Regions from separate parts of the Pseudoalteromonas issachenkonii genome, predicted to be linked through region 3. Evidence: predicted binding sites of a transcription regulator. Region 3 holds the regulator's gene; each other region holds the start of a gene.
What was found. The regulator sigma-54, encoded in region 3, starts transcription at its own class of promoters, with help from an activator protein. The targets are predictions, from matches to a motif close to GTTGGCACGNNNNTNGNNT.

Region 1 (10,387 bases), 640 kb from region 3:
CTTGGGGGACTAATCCAGAGCAAGTGATTGGCGTTGATGAATGTATTCCAGATCCAGATAAAGAAACCGATTTAATTAAAGCCGATGCAATTCGCAGTGCGCTTAAATACATGGGCTTAAAAGCGGGCGATAAACTATCAAGCGCCAAAGTAGACACGGTATTTATTGGCTCATGCACCAACAGCCGCATTGAAGATTTACGCGCTGCAGCAAAAATTGTTGAAGGTAAACAGGTTTTAGCTGGTATTGAAGCGCTGATTGTTCCAGGCTCAGGCTTAGTTAAGCAGCAAGCTGAAGATGAAGGCTTAGCCGATATTTTTAAAGCTGCAGGGTTTGAGTGGCGCGAGCCGGGTTGTTCGATGTGTTTAGCTATGAACGATGACCGTTTAGGAGCTGGTAAACGCTGTGCTTCCACCTCGAATCGTAATTTTGAAGGTCGCCAAGGGCGCGGCGGACGTACACACTTAGTGAGCCCTGCAATGGCGGCAGCAGCTGCAATACATGGTCACTTTGTTGATATTAGAGGAGAAGCTTAATGAGCATCTATTTTAGCGGCTTAATGGCCCCACTTGATAAAAACAACGTCGATACCGACCAAATTATTCCTAAGCAGTTTTTAACCTCAACAAGCCGTGATGGTTTTGATGCAGCACTGTTTTACGATTGGCGTTATTTAGATAATGGCGAGCCAAATCCTGAATTTATTTTAAATCGTCCTTGTTACCAAGGTGCGCAAATATTATTAACCCGCGATAATTTTGGCTGTGGCTCATCACGCGAGCACGCACCATGGGCATTAAAGCAATATGGGTTTGAAGTGATTTTAGCTGAAAGCTTTGCTGATATTTTCTTTAATAACTGTGGTAACAATCAAATGCTTGCCATTGCATTGCCAGCGCAAACGCTGGAAGAGTTATTTGTGTTAAGTGAGCAGCACGACGATATTCACATTGATGTGGATCTTGAAAACCAAGTGCTTACCAGCAATAAGTTTGCGCCAATTCGCTTTGATATTCGCAAAGACGTAAAAGAGCGTTTATTAAGTGGCTTAGATTTTATTGGTGTAACCGAAACCCTCAATCCGCAAATTGATGCGTTTGAAAAGCAGTTAGCCGCAGAAAGACCGTGGCAGTAACCTTTTACATATGAAACTGGAGCGCAACTTAGGTTGCGCTTTTTTAATCGCTTATATTAAAAAACCACGCAATAAGCTTGCTAATGTAATCATTGCCATTAGTAATAAATTGAGAGTTTTAAATTTCTGGTAGCGGACTACCTTTGGGTCGTTGATAGTCGAAAAAAAACCATCTTTAAATGACTCAGCAAGATTGGCATAGGGTGTCCCATCTAATGAATTTTGTGATAATTTTTTCCATTGTTCTGGGTGCTGCTCAGCAAGGTGTTGATATATGTGCAGAGTGTAGCGATTTTGAATAATTAATAGTAATACGATGATTATTAAGCCGATATATTTTTCCATTTTAATATGTGCTCCACGCTAAAACTGGCTTTACGTTTATACCAATCCGCAATAATACTCAATCATTTTGCGGGGCTAAACGTGTCGCTATCTGTGTTAAAAAATTCTCATTTAGAACAACTAAATAGCGAATTTCTTGCCTAGCTATCAACCCGTTTTTCCTGCCTCAAAATAGACCGCTTAATTAAGCGAGTTGGTATTAGTTATTTCTCCTTTATCAAACAACGATATTTAATTTCTCATTTTCTTTCAAGCGATATTTTTTTACCAATTAATTAAAGCAAAGCTCCATTGTTCTGTTAATTTTTATTGCTGTTCATCGTGATTATTTTCTTTGTGTTTGCTTAAACGCTAAGCTGATTTTTTACATGTTTAGGGACACATTATGAAATTATTAACAGCTGCAGCGTTTATGCTGGCATCAACCGCTGCATTAGCTCGCCCAGCACCTTTAGTATCAATTCCAAGTCATGATAGCTTTTTCAATAGTATTGCTGCACATTGCGGTAAAGCTTTTGAGGGTAAAGTAACGGTTGATAATGCCACAGGGCCGAGTTCATTTGCCGGTAAAAAATTAGTTATGCATGTGCGTAAGTGTAATGAACGTGAGCTACAAGTGCCGTTTCATGTCGGTGATGATGCTTCACGTACGTGGATTATTACTAAAACAGGTAGTGGTTTGAGCCTAAAGCACGATCATCGCCATAAAGATGGCAGCGATGATGTGTCTACTATGTATGGCGGTCATACTGTGGATGCGGGTTTTGCTAATTTGCAGTCATTCCCTGCAGATCAGTATTCAAAAGAGTTATTTGTTAGCCAAGGCATACCGCAATCGGTAGGCAATACATGGCAAATGTATATTTACCCTGAACAGTTCACTTATCGACTTATTCGCCAAGGTCGCGAATTCCGTGTTGATTTTGATTTAACTAAACCTATCACACCACCGGCTGCGCCGTGGGGATATGGCGTTAACTAACTTAGTTCAGGTTAACTACAGTAAAACCACAGGCTATTTTAATACTCAGTGGTTTTACTGAAAATAACGAGGTGTTATTTTTTTGAGGTTTTTTCTGCAGGCATTTCACACTGCACAAATACACTGAGCGGTGGCTGATAAGCACGCGGTTTAGTTGGAAAGCGTTGGTACTCCTGCACGCCCTCAGTCACTTTTAACATAAAAGGATTATCGTGACATAAACGATTTGCGTGGCGCAACAAAAACACACTTTGGTTTCTAAAATGTGGGTAGTCGTCAGACTGTATTTCTAAGTGGTAATTGTTAGTGTCTATTTGAGTTTGCTTATAATGCACCTTTTCATCAAAATCATAAAGTCGCTGCATTTCACTTTGCTCTGCCGACACACTCAAACACCCTGTTAATAAACACCAGCTAATAATTCCATGTATGTAATGATTGGCTTTTATACTCATAAACCTTTAACTCCATCTTGATTTTGGGTAGTGTGATCAGCATATCTATTAAACCCGTTATGATATAAGTCTAACACCCAAAAAGGGGAAATGTGATGTTCAAGCAAATTAAACAGCTTTTTTCGAGTATTGATCAGCAAGATTATGATATTGAACAACATGATTTAAAAACAGCGGTTGCCGCATTATTAATTGAGGTAATGCGAGCGGATAACGATTTACAGGCTGATGAGCAACATACGCTAAGTCTAACATTAAAAAAATATTTTGATTTAACGGATGAAGCAGTAGATGAGTTAACCGAGCAAGCAAGTGCAAGCTTAGATGACGCCATTGATTATTTTCAATTTTCTAAGCAAATTAACAATCAATGTAGTGCACAGCAACGCATTGATATAGTTGAATTACTTTGGCGTTTAGCGTACTCCGATGGAGAACTTGATCCACAAGAAGAATACGTTATTCGTCGTGTTGCTAATTTATTGTATGTTACCCATGAAGACTTTATTGCTGCAAAGCTTGCAGCAACAAAGTTATAGTGGCTGCTTATTTAAGCTTACTTGCTACGCTAACTAACTGCTGTGCAAGACCAGCCACTTTTTCAGCGGTAGCGGGGTCGCTAATTCGACCGTTGTCATCTAATAAAGTATGAATAGCCGGTACTGCCAGTTGGTTCGCTAATACTAAGCTGCCAATGCCTGATAATATATCACGCACATGATTTAAGCCCCGTAAACCGCCCAACCCACCTGGTGAGGCTGCATATAACGCGGTTACTTTATTTGCAAATGCAGGCTCTGCGCCTTGTTCGGTGCGCGATGCCCAATCAATAGCATTTTTTAACACGGCGGTAATAGAGCCATTATATTCTGGGCTGGCCAGCAAAATGCCATCGGCTGCGCGAAGTTTGTCTTTAAGTTGTTGTACACCGGCTGGTGTGCCTTGTGCCTCGAGATCTTCATCAAACATAGGAATGGCTAAGTCTGCGAGTTTAATCACTTCTACTTCAGCGCCACTTTCTAAAGCAAAGCGTGCCGCTTCGTTAATGAGTTTTTGATGAAAGCTATCTTTACGTAAGCTACCTGCTAGGGCAATAATTTTTGGTGTTGTCATGAGCTGCTCCTGATAATGAGTTTGTATAATGTGACTTTAACAAATAATCACTTGCAGAAAAGCCAAATAAACGCAAAACTTGTGTGCGTATATGCACAGATTAAAGAGTAGTTATCATGGCAATTCAATTTAATGATTGGCAAGACCTGAAGGTTGCTTACGAGGTAGCGCGCTTAGGTACTTTAACTGCCGCTGCCGAAGTGTTAGATGTTCACCATAGTACGGTGCTCAGGCGAATAAATAACTTAGAAAAAAGCTTAAATGCGCGACTATTTCATCGCCATGCTCGCGGCTACAAAGTCACAGAAATTGGCGCTAAGTTATTTACCACAGCACAAGCGATTAATGGTGAACTAGAGCGCCTACATAATGACATTATTGCTGCAGATAGCACCTTGCAAGGTAGCTTGTTACTCACCACAGTTAGTGGCTTTATTGATGTATTAAGTGAGGTGTGTGAGCAGTTTCAAACCTTGCATCCGCAAGTGCAATTACAAGTGATTATGGATCAAAAACGCTTACGTTTAGATCATGGCCAAGCACATATCGCAGTAAGAGCTGGACCCAGACCGGATGAGGGTGATTATATTGCTCAGCATTTAGCGGCGCTCTCGTCAGGATTTTATGCATCAAAGCATTACATTAGCCGTTATGGGTTGCCACAAACATTAGCGCAACTATCGCTGCATAGCTTTGTGTCAGGTGTAGCAGGGTATAATGCCAAAGTGCCTTACTTTGCATGGGTTGATGAAAATATTCCCCCGTCGCAAGTTAAGCTAAGAGTGTCAGAAACCTCAGAAGCGACCCGCGCCATAGTAAAAGGACTCGGTATTGGCGGATTACAGCATGATGTTGCAGCGCAATACTCTGATTTAGTCCCTGTACTGCCTAATGAACTGAGTTGGCCAACCGATTTGTGGCTGGTTACGCATCATTTAGTGCATCGAACGGCAAAAGTTCAAGCGTTTAGTCAGCTATTAAAAAATTATTTTAGGCAGCGAAAGTTAAGTTAAAAAGGCTACAACGATTTTTTTATTGAAACACCTAAGCGCTTGGCTAGCCGCGTTAAGTTAGCGCGGTCGACCTGTAAACTACGCGCTGTGCTTGCCCAGTTATAATTATGTTGTTTAAGTTGCTGTATTATAAGTTGCTGAGTATAGGTATCTGTGGCTTGCTTTAACGAAATGTTGTTTGCTAAAGGTGGGATTACAAGCTGGTTTGAGTGTTCAAGAGCTAAGGTGTTAACAGCGCTTAAATTTAGCTCACAATGCGCAGGTTCAATAGTAATAATTGGTTGCTGCCACTGATGTTGTTTAGCCTTTAATGCAGCCCGATTAATCACATGCTCAAGCTCCCTCACATTGCCTGGCCAGTCATATTTTTTAAGCAGCAGTTGCGTTTCAATACTGAGTTTTAGCTGTTTAATAGCGAGCTTGCGGGCTGTTTTTTCTGCAAAATAACCAGCTAATAAAATAACATCTTCATCACGGGCTTTCAATGGAGCGACTGTGAGTGGATAAACACTTAATCGATGGTACAAATCGGCGCGAAACCGTCCTTGTGTTACTTCGTGTTTTAGGTCGCGATTGGTTGCTGCAATCACTCTAACATCGACATATTTAAGTTCATCTTCGCCAACGGTTTGTACTTCGCCACTTTGCAGTACGCGTAATAATTTACTTTGCATAGCCAGAGGCAGCTCGCCGATTTCATCTAAAAATAAGGTGCCGCCATCGGCTAACTGAAATTTACCTTGGCGAGCATTTTGCGCACCCGTAAAAGCGCCTTTTGCATGGCCAAAAAATTCACTTTCTGCGAGGTTTTCAGGCAGTGATGCACAATTTAAATGAATTAATGGCTGATCTTTACGTGCGGAGTGTAAGTGAATATTACGTGCCACCAACTCTTTGCCGACCCCAGTATCACCTAAAATAAGGACACTAAAGTTTGATGCCGCAACCAGTTTTATCTCATTTTTAAGCGTTTGTATTGCAGAGCTTTGGCCAATAATTTCACCACCATCACGTTTGAGCGCCTCACGGTTTAACGCTTGTACTAATTCACTAGAGTGCTGCGCATGTTGTTTGTAATGGGCAAGCTCTAGGGCTGTTTTAAAGTGCGCACTGCACAAGGTTTGTAAGGTGTTGAGTGTATCAGTGGTAATACCGTCAAACGCATTGGCGTTAAGGCTATCAAAGGTCAGAATGCCAAGTAGTGCGTCTTTATCATAAAGGGGTAACCCTAAGCAGGCATGCACTGGAATATCACCGGTTTTAGCCAGTAGTAGCCCGTCGTATGGATCAGGTAGTGGACAGTCATGTGCAAATTGCAGAGCCAAACGACTACTGCAGATGGCTTTAAGGCGAGGATGCTCCGCAATATCAAAACGTCGTCCTAGGCTATCGGGCATAAGCCCTTTAATGGCTAAGGGTTTTAATTGCTCACCTTGGCAAATTAATAATGCACTGGCATCGCTGGGAATAACACGTTCAACCGTGGCTAAAAGTTGCTCAAAACTGTGAGCATGTAACGTACTTTGCGCAAGTTCTAATGCAACTTGCGTCAGGTTGAATTGTTGGTTCATGTCAAAATGACCTGTTAGTGTATTTTTACAGGTTTTATAGTAGGTCATAAAGACCCATCTTGTAAAGCGAGTTAATTTAACCTTTTGAATATTATAGGTTTAATTAGTTGGCACACTCTGTGTAATGCTAAATGCAAGCAGTTAGTTATTACATAGGAAATAAACATGTTATCCGATAAAACCATACAAATAGTTAAAAGCACGGTGCCATTGCTTGCAGAGGCAGGTACGGTCGTAACCGATCATTTTTACAAGCGCATGTTTAGTCATAATCCCGAGCTTAAACATATTTTTAATATGACTAATCAAGAAACGGGTCGTCAGCAATTTGCATTATTTAATGCGTTGGCTGCGTACGCGCAAAATATTGATAATTTAGCCGTGTTAAAAGAGGCGCTAGCGCGAATTAATCATAAGCATACCAGCTTAAATATTTTACCTGAGCATTATCCTATTGTGGGCGCACATTTAATCGGTACGTTAAAAGAGCTTATTCCTGAGCAGTTTACTGCCGATGTTGAATATGCGTGGCGCGAGGCCTACGGTGTACTTGCTGATATTTGTATTACCGAAGAAGCGGCATTGTATGCGCACAGTAAAAACAACCATGGTGGCTGGGCAGGCACGCGCCAGTTTGAAATTACTGATAAACATGTTGAATCTGAATTCGTAACTAGTTTTACGCTGACACCTGTGGATGGTAAAGCAGTTATTACCTACAAGCCAGGACAGTACATTGGCATTAAAGTTAAGCCTGAGGGCGCAGAATATGAAGAGATCCGCCAGTATTCTATTTCGCAAAAGAGCAATGCTAAAAACTATCGTATTAGCGTTAAAAAAGAGTGCCAACCAAAGCCTGGCGTGGTGTCTAATTATTTACACTCACTAGAGCAAGGCGCACGAGTAGAGTTATACCCGCCAGCGGGAGACTTCATTTTAAAAAATGAGGTAACTCCAGTGGTACTTATTTCAGCAGGCGTTGGCCAAACCCCGATGATGGCGATGCTGCAAACGCTACTTAGTGGTGATAAAAATCAAGCGATTAGTTATTTGCACGCGTGTGAAAACAGCCGCGAATTTTCATTTAAAGGGTATTTAGCGCAGCAAACGGCAATGCATCCACAGCTAAAAACATTTACTTGGTTTAATCAAGGTGGCGAGGAGTGTGATTTCACTGGGCTAATGGATTTAACGGTGCTTGAGGCATCATTACCTATTAGCGAAGGGGCATTTTATTTGTGTGGACCAGCATCATTTATGGCTTACGTAAAAGGCCAGCTACTTGATTTAGGTGTGCAAAGCTCAAACATTCACTACGAAATATTTGGACCACACCAAGCGTTATAGGTTAATTAAAAGCGTGTGTTACACGCTTTTAATTTAAACTTACAGCTTTTTACTATTTGTGTTAGCAGCATAAGCTTGTTGTTGCCAAGCATTAAATAGCTTTTGTTGTTTAGCTGAAATTTTTAAACCATACGTTTTTTGCATGTAAGCGTACGCATCGGCAATGCGTTTACGTGCATGAACAGGCGGTTCAACAACACGTTGTTTAAAATTAACTTTAACCTCACAGCGACCATATTGCGTCGCGTTTTGGGCTAACATGCCAAAGCGGTAGTTTGAGCGATCGGCGTTAATTTCACCAATTGCAGGGGCTAAATTGTTTATATCGGCTTCCATCATGCGAAACTTAGCGCTAACTTTGCGGCAGTTTTTACGCCCACCATCTTGCCAACATTGTAACTGGTGACCAAATTCCCATGCAGGGACAATATGTTCCCATTCAATTCGCAGGGCACGTTGATTTACTTTGCCTGAGCGGGTTAGTGTGTTGCGAGGCACGTAGCCACAATGGGTAGGGTCGGGTACCAACTTTTTGCCTTGTTTTTTTATATCGCAACCACAATAAATACTTTTAGCGTTTTCGGGAAGGGTATTAATTAAGTGCTTTTTGGCACTCGAAAACCGCGTAAATTGTTCGCCCATTGCTGAAAAACAAGCACAGCAAGCCAACAAAGCTAAAATAAACCGAATCATATCCATCACATACGTGAACTACAGGAGCGGCTAGTTTAAGGCCTAGAATAAAAAAGTAAACTGCCGCCGGCATGCTTTAATTTTAATTTGCGTATTTTGTAGAGGGCGTTTTTGAGGAGTAAATAGTGGGCAATATTCAGAGGCTAACGCTAAAAATGCGTTAATGAGGTGATTCCTGCGTTGTTGATTTGGTATAACGGTAAAACTGCGTTAAAGTTTGCAATGAAATTAATAGAGGGTAAAAACGAGATAATGTCGGAAATTCAATTTTTAAATGTAGATCTAGAGCTTGAGTCAAAGCAAGATATTAGCGTATTAGTTGCTGATTTAAAAAAGGTCGCAACTATTTTACATTATGATAAAGACGAATACCGTCAACTTGCTCGCATTGAGGTTGCAGGTGAAATAACCACGCCAGATAAAGCGATTAATCACTTGTGTGAGTTAATCGAGTCGTGTTCACGCAATGCATTAAAGCAATGGTTGAGTTGTTCACGCAGAACTTTCGATATTGGGTTTGAGTCTGGCACTTCGCCAAAATGCTTTAACCAAGCCTTACATGCAGATACCTTGTTACGTATATCTGCAATTGGTGCAGGCGTAGAAATTACTATTTACCCTCTCGAAAAGTAATTTAACTTCAACCTTGGTTAATTGACTTACTAGCCTTTTCGCTCAACTACGGCTGCGGTCATACGTGATACGCAGCAAAGCTCATTGCGGCTATTGGTTATTTTAATATCCCAAACCGAGCTGCGCTTGCCGATATGATAAGCTCTCGCTGTGGCCGTTAATGTGCCATTGCGTGATGCCTTTAAATGACTTGCACTGATTTCTTGGCCAACACAATAAAATCGATTGAAATCAACCATAAAATTAGCGGCATAACTTGCTACTGTTTCAGCAAGCACCACATTTGCACCCCCATGAACGATACCCATAGGGTTATGATGCTCTGGAATTGCCGGCATAGTTGCCACTAAGTAGTCATCACCAATTTCACTGATCTCTATTCCCATGGTTTTCATGAGTGTCCCTTGGCCTGTAATACCTTGATCTAATTGCTTACAAAACTCTAATGTAATCGGTTGATGCCAAATACTCATGCTAGCTCCTTGGATAAGTAATTGAGAATTAAAATTTATTAATATGATAATGCGTTGCTAATAATTACATTTATCACCCTGCTTTTAAAGTAGGTTATTGTTTGATGATAACGGCATATAAGGCATTAATTTATATTTGCGATTTTTAAATAACTGTATATACTCACAGTTAATTGTACTGTATGGAAAACCAGTTGTATGCGACCATTAACGAAACGCCAAGCGCAAATACTCGAACTCATTAAAGTGTTTATTAAAGACACTGGTATGCCTCCTACACGTGCCGAAATTGCACAAACACTGGGTTTTAAAAGTGCGAATGCTGCAGAAGAACACTTAAAAGCACTGGCCAAAAAAGGTGTTATTAAAATGAAGCCAGGCGCGAGTCGGGGCATTCAGCTTGTTGAAGAGGAGGAGCCAGAGCAGTTGGGCTTGCCTTTAATTGGCAGGGTTGCTGCCGGTGAGCCAATATTGGCGCAACAGCATGTAGAAAGCCACTGTAAAATTGACCCTTTAATGTTTAAACCTGCGGCCGATTTTTTATTGCGTGTTAACGGTATGAGTATGAAAGACATTGGTATTATGGATGGTGATTTACTTGCTGTGCATAAAACCCAAGTTGCCGAA
Region 2 (10,387 bases), 400 kb from region 3:
GGCTTTGCAGTGCCAATGAGCCGAGTTACTCGCAAATGCTGGTGGATAAATTTTTATATATGATGCCAGAGGATCAACAAATACTTCGTGAAGCCATGCGTATGCAAAGCCTAATGGATGATTTTTTAGAGGCCGAACAATATAAAAATACAGACTGGTTTCAAAAGCACGGCAAACTATTTATTCAAGTGTGTAAATTACATGGCGACACCGCTATCGGTCATCATAATCAGCTGGTGGAAAAGTTTATTGCTCAGCCATCACAGCACATGCAACAACAGCATATGAGTAAAGTAACCGCCAGTGGACCTCCTCTACCGGTACTGCTCGATTCATTAGCTAAGTTAAGAGATAGGCGTGCCGCGGCAAAGCGTGACGACATAAATACGCGCTTTGATGATTTAAACACGCTAAAACAGTGGATTAATTAATATGGCTAAAAATGATTTTTGTATGCCACAGGGTTGTTATTTATTAAGCCACTCTGTTGGCCGCCCATTAAAAACGAGCTTAGAAAATGCCACTGAACATTTTTTTACTCCTTGGCATGAAAGTGTAAAAGAGCCATGGCAACAGTGGTTACCCGCTATTGAAAGATTTACTGAGGTATTAGGGCAGCTGTTTAATGCGCCTTGTGAGCAATTTTGTCCTCAGGTTAATTTATCCAGTGGTTTAACTAAATTGGTTATGTCACACCCCGTATTTAATAAACCACAGTGTACGGTATTAATGGCGCAGGCTGACTTTCCCAGTATGGGGTTTGTAATGCAAAAAGCACTGCCTGAATGTGCAAAAATACGCTACATCCCTGAGCATGAAGACTTGAGTGATAGACAGGTATGGCAGCGATATTTAACTTCAGAGATTGATGGGGTCTTTGTTAGCCATGTTTATTCTAATACGGGTGTGCAAGCTCCCATAAACGATATTGTGGCGCTGAGTAAAGTCACGAATACACTCTCAATAATTGATGTGGCGCAATCGGCAGGGGTTATCCCTGTCGATCTAACGGCGTTAAATGCTGACTTTATGATTGGTTCAAGTGTGAAGTGGCTATGCGGAGGGCCTGGTGCGGCCTATTTATGGGTAAATCCAAAGCAAATAACACAATGTGAGCCAAAAGATGTTGGCTGGTTTTCACATCAAAACCCATTCGAGTTTGATATTTCGCATTTTCAATATAACGCTAAAACACTTAGATTTTGGGGCGGTACGCCCTCGGTACTTCCTTTTATCATTGCCGCTCATAGTATTGAATATATTGTTGAATTTGGCGTTGAACAAGTGAGATCGCACAACTTGATGTTACTTGAGTTAATTCAGCAGCAATTGGGCGCTTTTTTAATGTCACCTAGCGCTAAAGAGCAATGTAGTGGCACCGCTATTTTGCAGTTTTCTGAGCATCAGCAAAGTGTATTAACAGCATTAGAGACTGCAAAAATAAGTGTTGATGTGCGTAAACTCGGCATCCGTGTTTCACCTCACATATATAATACAAAGTCAGAGATACAAACATTTATTGATGTTGTGAAGCACATACTTAAGGTTGCTGACTAAGCTGCTGTTTTTTTTGAGTGAGTGCTTCTATTTGTTGTTGTGCTTGCTTGATTTGTGGGTCAAATCGCTGCTTAAGTGCCGCCGTTTCAGTGGTAATGGCATTCGCAATTGAGCTGGCTCCTAAGCGATTTGCTTTATCTTGGGTCATGTAATCGATTTGCTGTTTTTTTTGTGCGTATTCTTGTTGGTATTGTTTAATCTTAAGCTCAAGCTGCACAATATCACGCTCTATTTGTTGCACCGCTAGATAATCGTCAACAGAAGTATCGGCAACAGGCGTGTTTTCAGATTGTGGCGTATTTGTTTGCATGATGTTGACGTTTCTAAGCGTGATCACTTGAGCGTCTTCAGCGCAAGGAGTTTGACTAAAAGTAGGCACTCCTTTAATGGTACATTTATAAACCGTCACTTCATTTGCCATGCTAGCAGCACAGGCACCCAAACAACACAGTAGTAATATTAGCTTTGCCATGGTTAAACCTAAGCTGGTTTAAAGTACCATTTATAATGCACTAAGTTGTGACACCATACAATTTGTTTAATTTATTAGCATACGCTCGCGACTGCGTAATACAAAGTGCAAATTAATAGAGGCTATTAAAATTTAGGCACAAAAAACTACAATTAAGTGGCTTGTAATCAGTAATGGTGGAGAGGGAGGGATAGACTTACTTACATCCCTGTAATTAATCGCTGCGCGACGCTTGCAGCGGCCTAAAATGTTCCAGACATTTTATCGAACCCTGTCGAGAGTGCTCACCCTCCCTATTTCTTAACGGAGTTAAAATTTAGGCATAAAAAAACCACAATTAAGTGGCTTGTAATCAGTAATGGTGGAGAGGGAGGGATTCGAACCCTCGATAGAGCTACAAACTCTATACTCCCTTAGCAGGGGAGCTCCTTCGGCCACTCGGACACCTCTCCGACGCATTATTCAGCGTGTTATCAATCGGAAAAAACCAATTAATACAAATAAGTGGTGGAGAGATAGGGATTTGAACCCTAGAGGGGCTATAAACCCCTGCCGGTTTTCAAGACCGGTGCATTCGACCACTCTGCCATCTCTCCACGTCGTGATGCAGGATAATACTTAGGTGAGTTGCCTGTGTAAATAGCAAAAAGATCGTTTGCTTAAAAAGTGAGCGTAAATGCGGTTTTTTTTGTAAATTATGAAAATTAAAGATGATTTTTAGCTATGAGGAGGGAGCTGGCAGCAAACAGATGGAGCTAAAGAAGAAACTTCATTTAGTGGTTGGGTGTTTGCTGCAACAATACAAAAATCATGGTTGGGTGATTATTTGTATTGAATTGCACCGCCAAGTGCTAATTTTTTTCCGTAACGGTTAAGTTTAGCTAACATTCTCGCTTTGCGATTAGTTGGTTTAACTGCAACGTGAGTTGTGGCTGTTTGGTTTAATGTATTAATTGGGTTCATTGTATTCGCTCCAAGGTTGTGTCTGTTGAAAACGTGTGCATTTTGCCCGTAGGTTGGTTAAAAATAAAGCGATAAAAATTGCTGGTGAAGTATTAGTTTTTTTAATCTGAAAGTGTTTTTTTGATTTGCTATTTAATGGCATTTTTTTTGATTTTGTATATTTATTCATTATAGTCGTGTGCTATATCACTTTTATATGGGGTTTTTTCAGTTTTTTTAATTTTAATATGTTTATAAATAGATTTTTTTGTATAGTTATTCAGATTAATTTATTTTGTATTAATGGGGTGGGTTTTACTTCGTTCAAAGATTTAACATGCTATTTATAGGTGGTTAATTATTTATCAGAGAAGAGCATTAAAGAAACGATAAAAAAGAGTGTTGCTAGGCTTTTAAATTATAAAAAAAGTGCCTAGGTTACTAGGCACTTTGGAGTTAGTTGCGTTTTAAAACGCGTCTAACTGGGGATCGCACCGCCTCAAGAATTTAAAACTTAAAAAGAGGTGGTTTTAATATGTTGCAATTTGGGCTTACAATCATCAGCTCGGACGGCATTCTAAGTGATCTAGAGCGAAGTGAAGATTATACTTTGGTTTGTATTTTACTATGAAGCCACAAAATGCCTCTGCACAGCAAGAGCAGATCCGCTCAACAGTCTATTATTTGAGTTAAATGGGACTGGTGGGGGTAAAAAACGCAAAATGCGGCATAGCTTAAAAGCAAATGCCGCAAAGGGAGATTAATTAAAATGCTGAGCAGTTAGTGCTGTTTTATAGTAAATAACTCATAGCCTTTTAATGCAGGCACTTGCGCAGCAAGTTGAGTTTCTTGTTGTGCGATTTCAACAAAGTCACCACACAGTGTATTTGCACGCTGTTCAAGTTTTTTTGCATGGAGCTCTACTTTTTCTTCTATTTGTGCGCCCATATTTTCCATGCGCTCTTCAAAGGCTTGCATGTCGCCACCTGAACCCATTAGCTCAGAGCCTAATGCTACTAAAATACTGCCCATTGATTGCATTACGGCCGACTCAACGGCAGTTTCTATTTGTTGTTCAAACTGCTGTTCAAAGTTTTCACCAAACTGAGTGAAGCTTTGCTGGCCCATGACAAATGTACCTTGTTGGTAAAAGGTACCCTCTACTTCTTGTTGAATATCGTCCATTAAGGTAGCAATGTTATCGAGGCCATCAATATTAAATGCATTGGCGACTTCTTCTAATGCAACGCCCGCAATTTTAACGCCATCAAGTGCAATGTTGGCTACTTCAGGTAATTGCGCACGTAAATTATCTGTGTAGTTGGTCAGTGCTTGGCGCTGAGCGCTATTTAATGCTACTTGCTCGCCATTGATCGACAACTCACCTTGAGTGGTAAAAGTCATACGTTGATTGTTGGCTTTAAAAATTTCTAATTCACTTGGCTTTATACGTACATCGTTTTTAAACTCAACTTTACATTCGTCGTTACTAAATGAAATTGAAGAGCTGTTATCGTTATGAGCCATGGCGACGGGGGCGCACATAATTGCGCTAACTAATAATAATTCTTTCATATTTATTCTCTGTTTTTTGCTGATGATAATTAACTTATAACAAGTTTGGTGCCAATAGTTTTTAGTGTTTAAAAACAGTGGTTTGTGATTTTTAAGGTGCTTTGAAGTTGAAAGTAAAGTCATTGAAAAAGCTAAAATTTGGTCAAAATAACCAATAATCAAATGCTAATAAATAAAATTTATCGATACGATAAAAAACTCTCACTTTCCACAATTCAAATTTAGCGCTATTTATTCACAATACTGACACAGAGACTATTTAGGATAGCGATGTGGCTTTATTTTGACGTAAATTTGTACAATGAATTTGCGTTGAACATTTTAATTTCACCAATTATCGCGATACAAGAATCCGTAATTGGTCTCAAACACTTTATGGAGTGGGTTGTGGGTAAGACATTTAGTTACGATGCGCTAGATGATGATTTTGTTGAAGACGAATACGAAATGGTCGGGCGTAATCAACACGACAAGAAAAAGCAAAAGGTGAAAAGAAAGTTAGAGGATTACCTTGAGCAAAAACGCTTGCGTAAAAACCTAGGTGAAGATGACTTAAACGATTATATTGATTAGGTTGTCGCTAGTACAAATCAGTGCCGACATATTAGCTTTTAACTGCTACTTAGGTAGTATTTAAAGCTCTGTGGGTTGGTAATAAAGAGGCTTTATGCCTCTTTATAATTTTTAAGCCTTAAACTTTAGCTGCGAGCAATGCTTTTTCAATTACTTTTTCTAGTTTTTCAGGTTTAGTAAAGGGCGCGTAGCGCTTAATCGGTGAGCCATCTGAATTAATCAAAAATTTTGTGAAGTTCCACTTAATTTTTCGTGTTAACAACCCCGGTAATACAGATTTTAAATAGCGAAAAACCGGATGTGTATGCTGACCATTAACGTTCACTTTTTCTGCGATTAAAAAACTAACTCCGTAATTGATTAAACAACCTTGCGCTATTTGATTCGCGTCTCCGGGTTCTTGCTGGCCAAATTGGTTACACGGGAAACCTATAATGACTAAACCTTGGCAGGCATACTTTTCGTGTAATGCTTGCAATGACTCATATTGATAGGTGAATCCACACTCACTTGCGGTATTTACTATTAACACAACTTTACCTACAAACTCTTTAAAATCGATAGGTTGGCCTTGCAGGCTAGTAGCACTTAGTTGATGAAATGGGTGCATATTATTAAGCTATTATTTGTTTATTTGGCATAGTCTAACCTTTGCTTGGTGATTAACAAAGTCGAAATAGTGAACACTGCTATGGCGTTACTGTTAATTTAAAATCAAAAATAACCCCATACTAGCAAGTGTGGTTAGGTAAATATTATGTGTTTTGTAAGCAACTATAATGGCTACAATCGCTGCGCTTAAATAAGGATTTTGCCAATTTAGATTAATGCCACCATCATTTATAAATACAATCGGCACCCAAATAGCGGTGAGTACAGCGGGTGCACTGAAGCTCAAAAACTGCTGCATTTTAGGCCCTACTTTAAATGGTAGCGCGCGGTGTAAGAATAAATAACGGGTAAAAAAGGTAATACATGCCATAAGTAAAATAGTCGTCATCATGATTTAGCGTCCTTATTTTTTACTATTCTAGTTACAGCGTAACCTGCACTCATTGCTAATAGTGCTGAGCATACCAACCACAGCTCAAAGCCTGTGCTTTTTAATAAAGTGGCACAGATCCCTGCAACAATGACCGTGACAAGAGTAGCTAAATTTTTAACTCCTGGGATAACCAAAGCAATAAAGGTTGCAGCAATCGCAAAGTCGAGTCCTAAGTTGGTGAGATCAGGGAGCATAGTGCCGGCTACAATACCGATAAGTGTCCAAATATTCCAAGCAATGTAAAAGCTAAAGCCTGCGCTGAGCGCGTAAATTAGGCGCGTTTGAGTCTGGTAGGCGCGAGGGTGATGCGAAAAAGCAAATAGTTCATCAGTTAAGACAAAGCTGACTGGAAGGCGCCAACGCATGGGTTGCTCAATCACTTTGTGACGAACCGCCAAGCCATATAAAAAATGGCGAGAGCTAATAATAAACGTGGTAAATAAAATGGTTAATAGAGGGGTATTACCAGCAATGAGCTCAATTGCAACCAGCTGCGCCGAGCCTGCAAATACCAGTAGCGACATGGCTTGAGTTTCAAAAGGGGTAAAGCCATTTTGTATTGCCAACGAGCCACATAAAATCCCCCAAGGAATAACGGCTAAACATAATGGCAGCATATCTAAAAAGCCTTTTAGTATCGGTTTTTTAATGGACTTCATGTGTTTTACTCTGCGCACTGGTAGAAAGACTCATTAGGATACCTTAATATTAAGATGCTAAAATAGTTAGCGTTTTAGATGATACTGTTTTTTAGGGAAGGTGCAATGTTCAAGGTAAAAGTGTGGGATGGCTTTTTAAGAAGCTTTCATTGGTTATTAGTATTGAGTATTGCTGCGCTTTATTTTAGTGCTGAAGAGGGCATGATAGAGCTACATTTTGTGATTGGCTTTTTTACTTTAGCGCTTATCTCAACGCGGATTATATGGGGTCTTATAGGCAGTAAAACGGCAAGAATATCGGCATTACTGCATTCTCCTAAGTCGGTGCTTGCTTCTTTTAGAGGCAAAAAAATAAATGATGTGGGCCATTCTGCACCAGGCAGTTATATGGTGTTATTATTTTTTATCCTGATTATTACGCAGCTGGTTAGTGGTTTAATGAGCAGTGATGGTATTTTAACTGATGGTCCGTTAGCGCAGTATGTATCGAGTGATACGATTGATTTTGCCAACTGGCTGCATCATATCAATTTTGATATTTTATTTTATGCGATTATTTTGCATGTTGTGGCTATTATTGCTTACAAAATTAAAGGCAAGCCTTTAGTAAAAGCAATGATCACCGGCAATAAAGCACTGCCAACACAAAGCTCAGAGCCTGAGACAAAGTCACCATGGATTGCATGGTTTTTATTGTTACTATTACTGATTTTATTAATGAGTACTTGGGGAAGTGAGCCTTTAAGTTATCTGCTTAGTTAAAAAAATGGCGCTAATACAGCGCCATTTTTATTGTTTAATACACAGAATTTATTAGTCTTTGAATTGCTTATGGCAATCTTTACAGCCTTTAGCCCATGCACCAAATGCTTTACCAATGACCGCTTTGTCACCTGTTTGAGCTGCTACAGCAAGTTCATCAGCATATTGCTGAAACGCTGTCGCTTTTTTCATAAAAGTATCGTTTTCAGACCATACCGCAGGAAGTGCTGATGTATCGCCTTTTTCAGTGCCTGCGTAAAATGCCTCCCAAGGCATTTTAGATAATGCCGCCGCGTTATTTGCACGCTGTTTGAATTGCTCTGCATCAAAAGGAATTTTACCCTTAAGCATAGCACCCATATCGCCTATTTGAACTGAAATCATAGAAAATGCAGCTTGGCGATACTCAATTGCATCACTCGGCTCTTTAAATGCAGAATTTGCAGATACACTAAGTGCGCATGTAGATAGTAATGCCCCGATAAATACTTGCTTCAATTTCACTTTACTCTACTCCTTTGAGGGTTCTTTAATTATCTTTGTATATTAGCTTAGGCTTTAGTTCAAGGGAAAGCATAGATTATTACTTTGATATTATTAACGGGATTTTAATCGGGCTGATATTATTTTACGGTTTATTGTGAATGTTTGTAAATGCAGTGTTGCTGCTTGTTGTTTGGTTGTGTACATTCAGGTGTCATAAAAATAACCAATGAAGAGCATTTATGAAAAATAATATTTTTAAGCTGTCAGCGTTGTCTGCAGCGATAGTAATTTCGCTATCAGGGTGTGGTGGAAGCGATAATGATAATAACAATACAGTTCCAGTTGTTACTGATGTAGCACCAAAAGCGAGTGATGTTGTCGTTACTGATTTAAAACAATGGGTTCCAGTTACTGCAGACTTTAAAGCAAGTGATAATGATGGTGACGCACTTACTTTTAGTTTTACTGAAAATGGCGAGGCAATTACCGCGCAAGATGGTGTCTTTAAGTTTAGCCATGGTATGTTAACAGTAGAGGGTACTTCGTTTACATATGTGCCTGTTTCTGGTGAAGATGCGGTTATTGATTACACAGTAACTGCAAACGGTAAAACGGCCTCTGCGAAAATTAATATCTCAGGAATTATTGGAGATCCTCTTGCAAATCAGCAGTGGCACCTAAACAATACAGGTCAGAAAGCTTACTCGCTTAGTGATGAGATGAAACAAGGCTTAATTGATTTGTACGTTAGTTTATTTGGCGATACAGAAGAAGAAGCACAAGCCGATGTCAACGCTAGCTTTGCTCAATCAGAAGCGACAGAGCTTGTAGCTGGTGAAGATATGAATGTTGTTGATGCTTATGCTCAAGGTGTTACTGGGGCAGGTGCAACGGCAGTTGTGATCGATTCGGGTATGGAAATCCGCCATGAAGATTTAATCGATAATGTATTACCAAACCGCTCTTTAAACCTAAATGCTGATGCGACTGACCGTACAGATCCTACTAGTATGTCAAACAGTGGTGATCATGGTACAAGTGTTGCTGGTTTGATTGCTGCAAAAGGTTGGAATGGTAAAGGTGGCCGTGGCGTTGCTCCTGATGCTGGTTTAATTGGTATGAATTATCTTGGTGGTGCTAAAATCCCACAAACTGAGTTAATGGTGCATGGTTTCCCTGGAAGCGGCATTAGCACAACAGAAAATATTTCTGCGTTTAACCGTAGTTATGGCATAACTTTCCCAACATTTATTGCATATTCAGAATTAGATGAAGCTATTGAGTCATACCCAAACCTAAACCTGCGAGATGGTAAGGGGGCACTTAATATGAAATCGAGTGGTAACTCTTTTGTTGATGGCGGTGATGAAGGCTCACTATGTGAAGATAATGGAGCTAATGACTTAGGTTTAACGTGTTATAACGGTGCGTTTGAGCCAAGCCAAGGCCATCCTTACTATCTAAGTGTTGCTGCTGTAAATGCAAATGGTAAGCACACTAGCTACTCAACAGCAGGTGCTAACTTAATGGTTTCAGCGCCAGCTGGTGAATATGGTCGTTGGGCACCTGCAATGGTAACAACGGATCAGATGACATGTATCAACGGTTACTCAGGCTTTAATAGTGGTGCTGTTGCAAGCTTTACTCAGAGATATGGAGAAGAGTTTGCCATAAGCCAGTTCCCATTTAACTATCCTGGTAATGAAGATAACGCAAGTTGTAACTATACATCTACATTTAACGGTACATCGTCTGCTGCGCCAAATGCATCAGGTGTAGTATCACTTATTCTTTCGGCTAATCCTGAACTAACTTGGCGTGATGTGCGTCATATATTAGCGTCAACAAGTACATTAATTGACGCTGAAAATGCCCCTGTAAAATTAACTACCGCAGATGGTGAGTTTGTTGCACATGATGGTTGGGTTGAAAATGCCGCTGGTTATAGCTTTAATAACTTATATGGCTTTGGGCGTGTAGATGCAGGTGCAGCGGTTGCAATGGCTAAGTCTTATGACGCTTCATTAGGTGAGCAAGTAATCACGGATTGGAATGGTGTTGGTTCAGCCGTTTCTGAGAGTGCACTAGCATTAGAAATTCCTGATAACAGTGCTACAGGTTTAACGCAAGAAATTGTAGTTACAGAAGAATTAAACATTGAGGCAATGCAATTTAAATTTGATGTAAGCAACCCTGAAATGGGCTTCGGCCTAGCTGATGGTACTCAAACATCTGCTGGTAATGATTTAGCTATTGAGGTTACTTCGCCAGCGGGTACTCGAAGTGTATTACTTTCATCTAAACAAGCTTTGTTTT
Region 3 (10,387 bases):
CTCAAAAGAAGCGGGTAAAAAGCAGTATTTAATTCCATACTTTATTTCTGCTCACCCGGGGACTAAAGATGAAGACATGGTAAACATGGCTTTGTGGCTGAAATCGAATGATTTTAAGCTTGATCAGGTACAAAACTTTTATCCATCACCGATGGCCAACGCTACCACCATTTACCACACAGAAATGAACTCGCTACGTAATATTAAAAATAATACGGAGCAAGTACCTGTGCCTAAGGGAGCGCGCCAACGTCGTTTGCATAAAGCAATTTTACGCTATCACGATCCTGCCGGTTGGCCAATGATCCGCGAAGCCCTGCGTAACATGGGCAAAGCCAAGCTTATTGGTAAAGGACCTAACTGTTTAGTCCCTGAAGAAGGGCGAGATGAAAGACAAACCAAAGGCGGAAAAGGTAACAAGGGCGGTCGTCCTGCGCTGACTCGTCATACTGGCTTTAGCCAGTTTAAAAAAGCCAACACTAAACCTAAGGTAGGTGGTAATCGCCAGCGCGCTAAGTAGCCTTAACTTATGTAAAGTAACTATCGGCTTAAACAAAAACACCGCGTATTGATGCGGTGTTTTTGTTTATAAAAAGATTAAATCAATAACCAAGTCGCAGTACCTAAGAAGGCAAATATACCAACAATATCAGTTACCGTGGTTAGTACCACACTGCCTGCAAGTGCTGGATCTATTTTCATTTTTTTAAGCAATAGTGGGATACTAGCACCCGCAATACCTGCTGCAACTAAATTCATAAACATAGCAAACGCTAAAACACCACCGAGTTTGAAATCCCATTGCCAAAGCGCAACGACACCGGCAATTAGGATAGACCAAACCATACCGTTAATCGCGCCGATAGCGAGTTCTTTTAATAATAAAAAACGTTGGTTAGTTTGGTTGATATGGCCCACCGCGATACCGCGAATAACCAAAGTTAAGGTTTGGCTGCCTGCAACCCCACCCATTGACGGGACAATACCATTGAGCACAGCAAGAATTGGTAATATAGCTAAGGTGTTTTCAAAAAAGCTCGCCACAATTGCAGCCAGCAATGCAGTTAGTAAGTTTACACCCAGCCAAATTGAGCGCTTTTTAGAGCTTTTCAACACAGGTGCAAAGGTATCTTCTTCATCATCTAAACCCGCTAAACCCAGTAAACTGTGCTCAGCGTCTTCACGAATAACATCAACGATATCATCAATGGTGATCCGCCCAAGCAAGTGTGCGTTGTCATCAACAACCGGTGCCGATATCCAGTTATGACGCTCAAACAATTGTGCAACTTCGCTCTCATCCATTGAAATAGGAATAGACTCACAGTCTTCATCCATTAAATCATGAACAATTTTTTCAGGGGGGTTGGTTAATAAAGTGCTCAGCGATAGGGCGCCTAAAAAGCAGTTATTTTCATCAACCACATATAAGTCATCTGTACCCTCAGGTAATTCGCCGCGTAAGCGAATATAACGCAGTACCACATCTAGAGTCACATCGGGGCGAATAGTAACGGTATCTATATTCATCAATGCGCCAGCAGAGCGCTCTTGATACGATAAAGCCTGCGTTGCACGTTCTCTATCTTGAATATCCATAGCGCTAACAACATCTTTATAAACGGTGTCAGGTAGGCTACGTAGTACTTCCCCTAAGTCATCATGGCCCATGTCTTCGGTTGCGGCAGCAATGTGCTCGGGTGCCATTTGCGCAATAATGCCCAAACGTACATCTTCAGACAGCTCTTCAAGCACATCACCTTGTACATCAGGATCAACAAGCTGCCAGAGCATACGGCGAATTTTATGCGGGGATGATTCTAAAAGAAGTGCGGTATCACAAGGCGCCGTTTTTGCCAGCATGCGTCTAACTTGAACAAATTGACCACTATTTAGTGACTTAGTCACCTGTTTTAGTTGTTGTAGTGGAATATCTTGTTCTAAAGCTTCAGGCATTGGCGTCCTTAATTAAATTGTATTACATGCTGGAAGGGTATAAATGCTATTCAATTTTAGTTTATCTTACTTTATGTGAGCAAACTACCTCAACCACTATTAACCTAAGCTTAGGATGATGAGTTAATAATGAACTTTTTTATTCTTGCTCATTAAATCGTTGGTCGATGAGTTCACCTATTGCGCTAAGTGCAGGCTCAGCGTCGGGGCCTTCGCATACCACCTTAACTTCTTTGCCTTGGCTGCTTTCGAGTAACATAAGTGCCAGCACGCTATCGCCAGCGGCTTGTTTGTCATCTTGAAATAAAGTGATTGTGGCATCAAATTGCACAGAAAGCTGAGCTAATACTGTCGCCGCTCTAGCGTGTAATCCTAATTTGTTTTTTATTAAAAATGTATTTTCTAAGCGCATGACATGTTCTCGCAAGCTTTGATTTTATTCTTGTTCTCGGTGGCGAATTTTTACATTAGGATGACTCATTGCAAAGCTTTCGCCAATGGTTTGCGCTAAATAAACAGAGCGGTGTTGCCCACCGGTACAGCCAATTGCAATGGTTAAGTAGCTGCGGTTATTTCGTTCTAAATGCGGCAGCCATGTTTGCACAAATGTTTGAATTTGCCATGTAAATTTTTGCACTATGCTGTGACTTGCTAGGTAGTCTTTTACTGGTTGATCCAGCCCCGTAAGTGGCTTAAGTTCAGGCTCCCAATGCGGGTTTGGTAAAAAACGGGCATCGAATACGTAATCTGCTTCTTTAGGGATGCCGTGTTTAAAACCAAATGACTCAAAGGTAATGATCAGTTGTTTATCTTTTTTTCCGAGTATTTTTTCACGAATAGATTCAGCAAGCTGATGCACACTTAAATCCGTGGTATCAATCATATAATCAGCACGGTTAATCAATACATCAAGTAGTTGTTTTTCTTTTTTTATGGCTAAATCAAGCGGCAAAGAATCAATAGATAAAGGGTGGAGACGTCGCGTTTCTGAAAAACGTTTTATTAATGTTTGATCGTCACTGTCTAAATAAAATACCGTTGGTTTAGTAAAACCAGGTAAATATTCAATGATTTCATTAAACTGCTGTTGCTCTTTAGGTAGATTACGCACATCAACACTCACGGCAATTTTATTATAACTGTCGGAAACACTGCGCACTAATGATGGTAATAAATTAAGTGGAATATTGTCTACACAATAATAACCTAAGTCTTCCACAACGCGTAACGCCACAGATTTACCTGAGCCTGAACGACCGCTTATAATTATTAATTCCATTTATCACCTTTCTTTATTACTACGATTGACTGACGATAACCTGATACAGTTCGCTATCCGATTTGGCGGCGCGTAACTGTTTACAAAATTCTTTATCATTGAGCTTATCAGCAATCGTGGCTAGCGTCTTCAAATGCTGCTGATTATCGCCATCGGGAACAATTAACGCGACAAAAATGTCAACCGGTCGGTTATCAATCGCATCAAAATTAATAGCTGTTTCGCTCACTAAAATCAAAGCAAGGGGCTCTTGAGCACCACTCATGCGACCATGTGGAATAGCAATGCCTCGACCAATGCCTGTACTTCCAAGCTTTTCTCTTGCAGTTAATGCATTAAGAATATCTTGTTGTGTTAAATAGGGCAGCTTATTGTGAGCCAATTCACTGATAAATTCTAAAATTCTTTTTTTACTATTAAAAAGGACCGCAGCTTTACTGCAGTCCTGACAGATAAGTGAGCTTAGTTTCATAGTGTTAGTGTCGAGCAAGTTTCTCTTTGTGTTTAATTACTTGACGATCTAGCTTGTCAATGAGCGAGTCTATAGCGGCATACATATCTTGATGCTCAGTAGAGGCAAAAATCTCAGCGCCACTAACATGAACGGTTGCTTCAGCTTTTTGGTTTAGTTTTTCTACATCGAGAATAACGTGCACATTCGTTATGTGATCAGTGTGCCTCTGTAACTTCGAAAATTTACTATTTACGTAGTCTCTAAGCGAGTCGGTAATATCTACATGGCGACCAGTTAAATTCAGTTGCATAAACATTTTCCTCTTTGTTGTACGCCTTAAATCAAACTTTTACGTTGATTAGACGGGGGAATAGCTAGAGATTCGCGATATTTTGCAATGGTTCTCCTCGCTACTTTAATTCCTTGCTCTGCCAATATATCTGCAATTTTACTATCACTCAATGGTTTAGCTGAGTTTTCTGCAGCGATTAATTTTTTAATTAATGCACGTATTGCTGTTGATGAACATTCGCCACCATTTTCAGTACTTACATGGCTTGAAAAGAAATATTTAAGCTCAAAAATGCCACGTGGTGTATGCATGTATTTTTGCGTAGTAACACGCGATATAGTCGACTCATGCATTTCCACCATTTCAGCCACATCGTTAAGCACCATAGGCTTCATAGCCTCAGGACCGTGTTCAAAAAAGGCCTGTTGCTGCTGCACAATACAGTTGGTTACTTTAAGTAGCGTGTCATTTCTACTTTCTAAGCTTTTTATAAACCATTTAGCCTCTTGTAAGTGCGAGCGAATAAACTGGCTATCACCACTTGATTTAACCGTACGCGACATAGCTGCATATTGGCTATTTACTCTGATCTTAGGCATGCTATCTGGGTTTAATTCAACTACCCAACGACCTTTAACTTTTTTAACCGACACATCAGGAATAACGTATTCAGACTCTTCTCTGACAATAGTGTCTGCCGGTTTTGGGCTGAGCGTATGAATCAACGTCATGATTTCTTTAAGCTCATCTTCTTTAAGCTTTGTTTTTTTCATTAACGTGCGATAGTCACGTGCAGCAAGTAAATCAATATGATCGGTTAAGATCATTTTTGTTTCGTTTAAAAAAGGTGTGTCTTTATCAAATTGATTTAGCTGAATACACAAGCACTCTTGTAAACTACGCGCGGCTATTCCCACTGGATCAAATAGTTGAATACGCTTTAGTACCGCTTCTATTTCGTCAAGTTCAACTTCATCTTCGCCGTCGTTTTCTTGGTTAAAGCTTTCTAATATTTCTTCACAGCTAAGGGTTAGAATCCCTGAGTCGTCTACAGCTTCTACAATTGCAATAGCTATCGCTTCATCGGTAGGACTAAACGGCGTCAGTTGAAGTTGCCACATTAAATACTCATGCAGCGTTTCAGTCGAAGAGCCTTGATAAATAGATTCATCTTCTGGCATTGGGCCCGATGAAGAGGCAGGCGCAGCGCTCATATATTCATCCCAAGTAACATCCATAGCCATATCATCGCTAATAGTGTCTTTGGTCATTGCTTCGCCGCTATCTTGCTCATACTCGCTAGGTTTATCGTCAGCTGAGGCACTTAGCGTTAAGTCATCGTTATCGGCTTTTTGTTCGTTTTTACCTGCAGTGTCTTCGCTGTAATCGTGTTCTTCAACTTCAAGCAAGGGGTTGCTATCGAGCGCTTCTTGAATTTCTTGCTGGAGATCCAATGTACTGAGTTGCAATAAGCGAATTGCTTGTTGCAACTGTGGAGTCATTGTAAGTTGCTGGCCCATGCGCAGCTGTAATGATTGCCTCATGTATCTCTAACAATCCTTTTAAATTACGGTCTGTTGACCTTTACGGATTAAAATTTGTTCAAACTAGGGGCGGTTTAATTGCGGCGCGAGGTTTGTAACCTAGTGGGCTAAGTCAAAACCGAGCAACAAAGAGTAAATCGTCCCTAGGCAGAACCCGAAGGGCAGCGCCTGTTTGGCATTGATGCTGCGTTATCGCCTATTTATGGGGAATACCACACCACATAGGCTCTGCCTTGCCTAAATACCAAACAGACTGCTGCAAATTCAACCTTGAAAGGTCAACAGACCTAAGTATAATTAATCTTAGCAGATGCTTAGTGGAATAACACACATATTAGAGCTTGAACTGCTCGCCTAAATAAACATCGCGTACTGTTTTATCGTTTAATACATATTCTGGAGTGCCTGATGCAATTAACTCCCCATGAGAAACTATGTAGGCTTTTTCACAAACATCAAGAGTTTCGCGTACGTTGTGATCTGTGATCAATACGCCAATTCCTCGGTTTTTAAGATGCTCTATAATCTTTTTAATATCTAATACTGAGATAGGATCAACCCCCGCAAAGGGTTCGTCTAAAAGGATAAATTTAGGGTTTGCTGCTAACGCGCGAGCAATTTCAACGCGGCGACGTTCACCACCTGATAAAGCCATACCTTGACTATCGCGGATATGCTGAATGCTAAATTCATCAAGTAAATTATTTAAGGTATCTTCGCGTTGTTGTTTATTTAATTCTTTACGTGTTTCTAAGATAGCCATTAAGTTTTGATAAACAGTCAGCTTTCTAAAAATAGACGACTCTTGCGGTAAATAACCAATCCCTAAACGCGCTCGGCTGTGCATCGGTAATAAAGTAATATCTTTATCATCAATTGATATTTTGCCTTTATCGCTAGGCACAAGGCCTACAATCATATAAAAAGTGGTGGTTTTACCTGCACCATTAGGGCCAAGTAACCCCACAATACTGCCAGCTTCAACCTCTAGGCCAACGTTTTTTACAACTTCACGACCTTTGTAGCTTTTAGCTAATAGCTCTGCTTTTAATGTGCTCATGGTTGACCTTTATCATCTTCTTTTTTATTTTCAACAGGGACTAAAATAGTGTGTACACGGTCTGTTGAGTTTTCGTCTTTTTCTGCGCTAATTAACTGCTGCTCGATATCGTAAGTGATACTTTTAGCTGTTATTTTTTGACCTGCTTGAGCAATGCTTGCATCGCCGATTAAGGTTAAAAAACGCAGCGACACATCGTAACGCACTTCATTAGCACTGGCGCTCATTATGGTGCCATCAGCTTGTGTTTCTTCAAAATATGCAGGGCTGCCTGTGGCAATTAATAACTGTTTGTTATCGCCTAGGTCATCGCGTTTATGCACTTCTAAACGGTCAGCTGTGATACGGCGATTACCATGAATAATTTCAACATTTTTCTCAAAAATGCCTACGTTTTCTTTTAATTGACCTTCTTGCTTATCTGCACTAATTGAAATTTGATTAGCAGCGGGGGCTTCAGCAGGTTCAGCGCCATTACTGTTAAAAGCAATTAATAGTGAGGGAACAATTAAAATTTTAAATAGGTTATTGGTCATAATATAGGGTTCGCGTATGGTTAATAAGTTTAATCACCTCGGTTTTTAAATCGGCCTCAAGGCCTTTACCTGTGATTTTTAAATTAGGTCCTGTAATAACGACAGGCTGCTGTGATTGCATGGTTAATAGTTTTATATCAACATTGATGGTCTGGGCGGTGATCGTATCGATCATGGCGTTATCTACTAAGTTTTGAGCGGTTACATTACCCTCTAACACCAGTTGACGGTCGTCGTAGAGGGTGGCTTCATCGGCGTTAATACGCCATGTTTGCTGCTCGTTGTATAAAGTGAATATAGGCTTTTCAAAAAAGGTAAAACCGAGTTGTTGATACAACTCCATTTTTACCGCAGTTACCTTATGGCTCACTTTACCTTGTTCATTATAAGCCGTTTGTTTTAGCTCAATAGCGGTATAATCAGGCTTAGCAATAACTTGTGTTTCTTCGCTTGCAGTAATATCAACCTTAGTAAAATAAGGATACCAGAGCCAAACCATACAGCTTATGAATAAAACGCTCAGTATAATGCGCGCTACATTCATGAACTCGTTCCTTGGCTAGTTAGTGGCTTGTTATTTTCGAGCATAAGTAAGTCTGTCAGCTCTCTTACCGCACCAAAACCGCCGGGCAGTTGGGTTACATAATGTGATAAACGTTTAATAAGTGGATGAGCATCGTTTACGGCAACCGCAAAACCGACTTGCTCCATTACTGGCATGTCTGGGCCATCATCACCTATATAAGCAATTTGCTCATCGCTAAGCGCTAATTTTTGTTTTAATTCTTGATAGGCTATAAGCTTGTCTTCTTGGCCTTGATATATATGTTGTACGGTTAAACTGCTCATACGTTGCTGCACTATATGAGAATGGCGCCCAGTGATTACGGCGACTTCAAAACCGCTGTTAATCAGGGCTTTGATACCAAATCCGTCTTTGGTGTTAAATGCTTTGAGTTCTTCACCTTGGTTTCCAAGGTAAATACGGCCATCAGAAAATACACCATCAATATCACAAATTAATAGCTTTACTTTTTTTGCGCGCGCCTTTGCATCATCACTTAGCGGTTGATAGAGATCTTCAAATTGCATTTATAGCACTCCCGCTTTAAGTAAGTCTTGCATATTTAGTGCGCCAATCGGTTGATTATGCTCATTAATTACAATTAAACCATTAATACGTTTTTGTTCCATAATATTTAACGCTTCAGCCGCGAGCATCTCTTGGGTGGCTGTAGTACACGACTTGGTCATCACAACATTAATTTCAGTGCTATGAATGTCAATACGTTGCTCTAAAATACGGCGTAAATCGCCATCGGTAAACAGGCCTGATAATTGCTGGTCACTATCAACAATAGCGGTCATGCCGAGTCCTTTGGCCGACATTTCAATTAAGGCATCTTTAATCGTTTGCGTCTCGTTAATGATAGGTGTATCAGCACCACTGTGCATAACATCTTTAAGAGTTAAGAGTAATCGCTTGCCTAAGCTACCACCAGGGTGCGATAGTGCAAAATCATCAGCAGTAAAGCCGCGTGCTTCTAATAATGCCACCGCCATGGCATCACCCATAGCGAGTGTGGCAGTGGTACTTGCAGTAGGTGCTAAGCCCAATGAGCAGGCTTCTTGTTCAACTTTAATACACACATGCACATTTGCCAATGTTGCCATGGTTGAGCCTTGGTTGCCTGTCATGGCAATCATTTTGGCACCAATGCGCTTTAATACTGGAATAATATTAAGTACTTCGCTGGTTTCACCAGAGTTTGAAATGAGGATAACCACGTCATTTGCTGTGATCATTCCTAAATCACCATGGCTTGCTTCACCCGGGTGAACAAAAAATGCGGGGCTGCCGGTACTGGCAAGAGTGGCGGCTATTTTGTTACCAATATGGCCTGATTTACCCATGCCAATAACAATAATACGACCTGAGCAGTCAAACATTAATTGACAGGCTTGGTTAAAGCTTTCATTAACGTATTGTGTAATATCGCTGAGTGCTTGGCGTTCAATCTCTAGAACACGTAACCCTTGTTGAATAAAGTTTAGCGTTGCCATGGGCTATCCTACTTGACTAAAAATATAACCTTGGTAAATCATAAATGCGACGATGAGCAAGCCACCTTCTATTCTATTGATACGTCTTTGACCTCTAAAGTTCAATGACATAGCAATTAGCGCCAAGGTTGCGCCAATCATAATAATAACATCACGGTTAGCTACCGAAGTATCGATAACCGATGGATTAATTAATCCTGCCAGCGGTAATACCGCTAAAATATTAAAAATATTCGAACCAACTATGTTACCCAGCGCTAAGTCATCTTCATTTTTAAGCACACCTGCAATTGAAGCTGCAAGTTCAGGTAAGCTGGTGCCTATAGCAATAATGGTCAAACCAATCACTAAGTCACTTAAGCCAAAATATTTTGCGATATCAACGGCTGAGCCAACTAAAAAGTGTGAACTAACCGGCAGTAAAATCATACCCACTACCAGCCAAAAAACAGCTTTTTTGGTTGGTACGTTGTCAGGTACTTCGTCACAGGCTTCGCTCACAAACGGATCGTCTTGGTTTTTAGCTCGCAGTGAGACAAAAATAAGTCCGCCAATAAAAACAACAAAGCCAGATAATAAGGCTGCACCTTCAAAAAATGAAAAATAGTTATCTGAAAAAATATACCAAGTTGCAATGGAGACCAGCAGTACCAGTGGAATTTCACGTTTTAACGTACTTGAAGATACTGATAAGGGTCTTAAAAGGGCGGTAATACCTAAAACTAATAAGATGTTAGTGATGTTTGAACCAACTGCATTACCCACGGCAGTATCGGTTTTATTTGCCAAAGCTGCTGAAGCCGATACCATCATTTCAGGCGCAGAAGAGCCCATAGCTACCACGGTTAAACCTACAATTAGCGTTGGCACGCCAAAGTTTTTAGCCAGTGCTGCTGCACCATAAACAAACCTGTCTGCACTCCATACGAGAGCCGCAAAACCAAGAATTAAAATGACAAACGAGGTAACCATTGTGATAAGCCAATTAATGTAAATTCAGATAGCGCGAATAGTAACAAAAGCCACCATAAAAGTATAAATAAAAGAATAAGGTGTAATACATTAGGCGGTTATTTTAAGTATTCTTTGGCGCTTTTTATATGAAATTTTAAGCCAAAGTTAAGGCTGCTTGAATCAATCTTATAACTGTTTTTGCGACACTATTACAAAATCTTACGAATTGTTTTTTCCATATTGGTTAA

Region 1: a site for sigma-54 is predicted at 6,721-6,739, ahead of hmpA (NO-inducible flavohemoprotein). Genes of this name have one in related genera too.
Region 2: a site for sigma-54 is predicted at 4,584-4,602, ahead of PISS_RS00305 (YggN family protein). Genes of this name have one in related genera too.

The regions. Positions count from the first base shown of each region.
Region 1 covers NZ_CP011030.1:3,222,072-3,232,458, reverse strand. The annotation lists gene leuC (3-isopropylmalate dehydratase large subunit) at 1-536, shown strand, start outside; gene leuD (3-isopropylmalate dehydratase small subunit) at 536-1,135, shown strand; gene PISS_RS15025 (hypothetical protein) at 1,187-1,480, opposite strand; gene PISS_RS15020 (hypothetical protein) at 1,866-2,462, shown strand; gene PISS_RS15015 (hypothetical protein) at 2,537-2,917, opposite strand; gene PISS_RS15010 (tellurite resistance TerB family protein) at 3,013-3,456, shown strand; gene PISS_RS15005 (NADPH-dependent FMN reductase) at 3,464-4,030, opposite strand; gene PISS_RS15000 (LysR family transcriptional regulator) at 4,147-5,043, shown strand; gene norR (nitric oxide reductase transcriptional regulator NorR) at 5,049-6,614, opposite strand; gene hmpA (NO-inducible flavohemoprotein) at 6,780-7,961, shown strand; gene PISS_RS14985 (endonuclease) at 8,001-8,654, opposite strand; gene PISS_RS14980 (hypothetical protein) at 8,907-9,287, shown strand; gene PISS_RS14975 (PaaI family thioesterase) at 9,317-9,760, opposite strand; gene lexA (transcriptional repressor LexA) at 9,959-10,387, shown strand, end outside.
Region 2 covers NZ_CP011030.1:56,704-67,090, forward strand. The annotation lists gene PISS_RS00280 (PrnB family protein) at 1-431, shown strand, start outside; gene PISS_RS00285 (aminotransferase class V-fold PLP-dependent enzyme) at 433-1,557, shown strand; gene PISS_RS00290 (DUF4124 domain-containing protein) at 1,541-2,029, opposite strand; tRNA gene PISS_RS00295 (tRNA-Ser) at 2,389-2,481, opposite strand; tRNA gene PISS_RS00300 (tRNA-Ser) at 2,535-2,625, opposite strand; gene PISS_RS18860 (hypothetical protein) at 2,852-2,992, opposite strand; gene PISS_RS00305 (YggN family protein) at 3,752-4,546, opposite strand; gene PISS_RS00310 (PA3496 family putative envelope integrity protein) at 4,934-5,119, shown strand; gene PISS_RS00315 (glutathione peroxidase) at 5,238-5,729, opposite strand; gene PISS_RS00320 (AzlD domain-containing protein) at 5,823-6,122, opposite strand; gene PISS_RS00325 (AzlC family ABC transporter permease) at 6,119-6,823, opposite strand; gene PISS_RS00330 (cytochrome b/b6 domain-containing protein) at 6,929-7,585, shown strand; gene PISS_RS00335 (c-type cytochrome) at 7,637-8,089, opposite strand; gene PISS_RS00340 (S8 family serine peptidase) at 8,311-10,387, shown strand, end outside.
Region 3 covers NZ_CP011030.1:458,363-468,749, forward strand. The annotation lists gene PISS_RS02080 (YgiQ family radical SAM protein) at 1-520, shown strand, start outside; gene mgtE (magnesium transporter) at 598-1,956, opposite strand; gene PISS_RS02090 (HPr family phosphocarrier protein) at 2,096-2,368, opposite strand; gene rapZ (RNase adapter RapZ) at 2,393-3,235, opposite strand; gene ptsN (PTS IIA-like nitrogen regulatory protein PtsN) at 3,255-3,707, opposite strand; gene hpf (ribosome hibernation promoting factor) at 3,712-3,999, opposite strand; gene PISS_RS02110 (RNA polymerase factor sigma-54) at 4,026-5,525, opposite strand; gene lptB (LPS export ABC transporter ATP-binding protein) at 5,860-6,585, opposite strand; gene lptA (lipopolysaccharide transport periplasmic protein LptA) at 6,582-7,121, opposite strand; gene lptC (LPS export ABC transporter periplasmic protein LptC) at 7,111-7,665, opposite strand; gene kdsC (3-deoxy-manno-octulosonate-8-phosphatase KdsC) at 7,662-8,213, opposite strand; gene PISS_RS02135 (KpsF/GutQ family sugar-phosphate isomerase) at 8,214-9,185, opposite strand; gene PISS_RS02140 (calcium/sodium antiporter) at 9,189-10,157, opposite strand.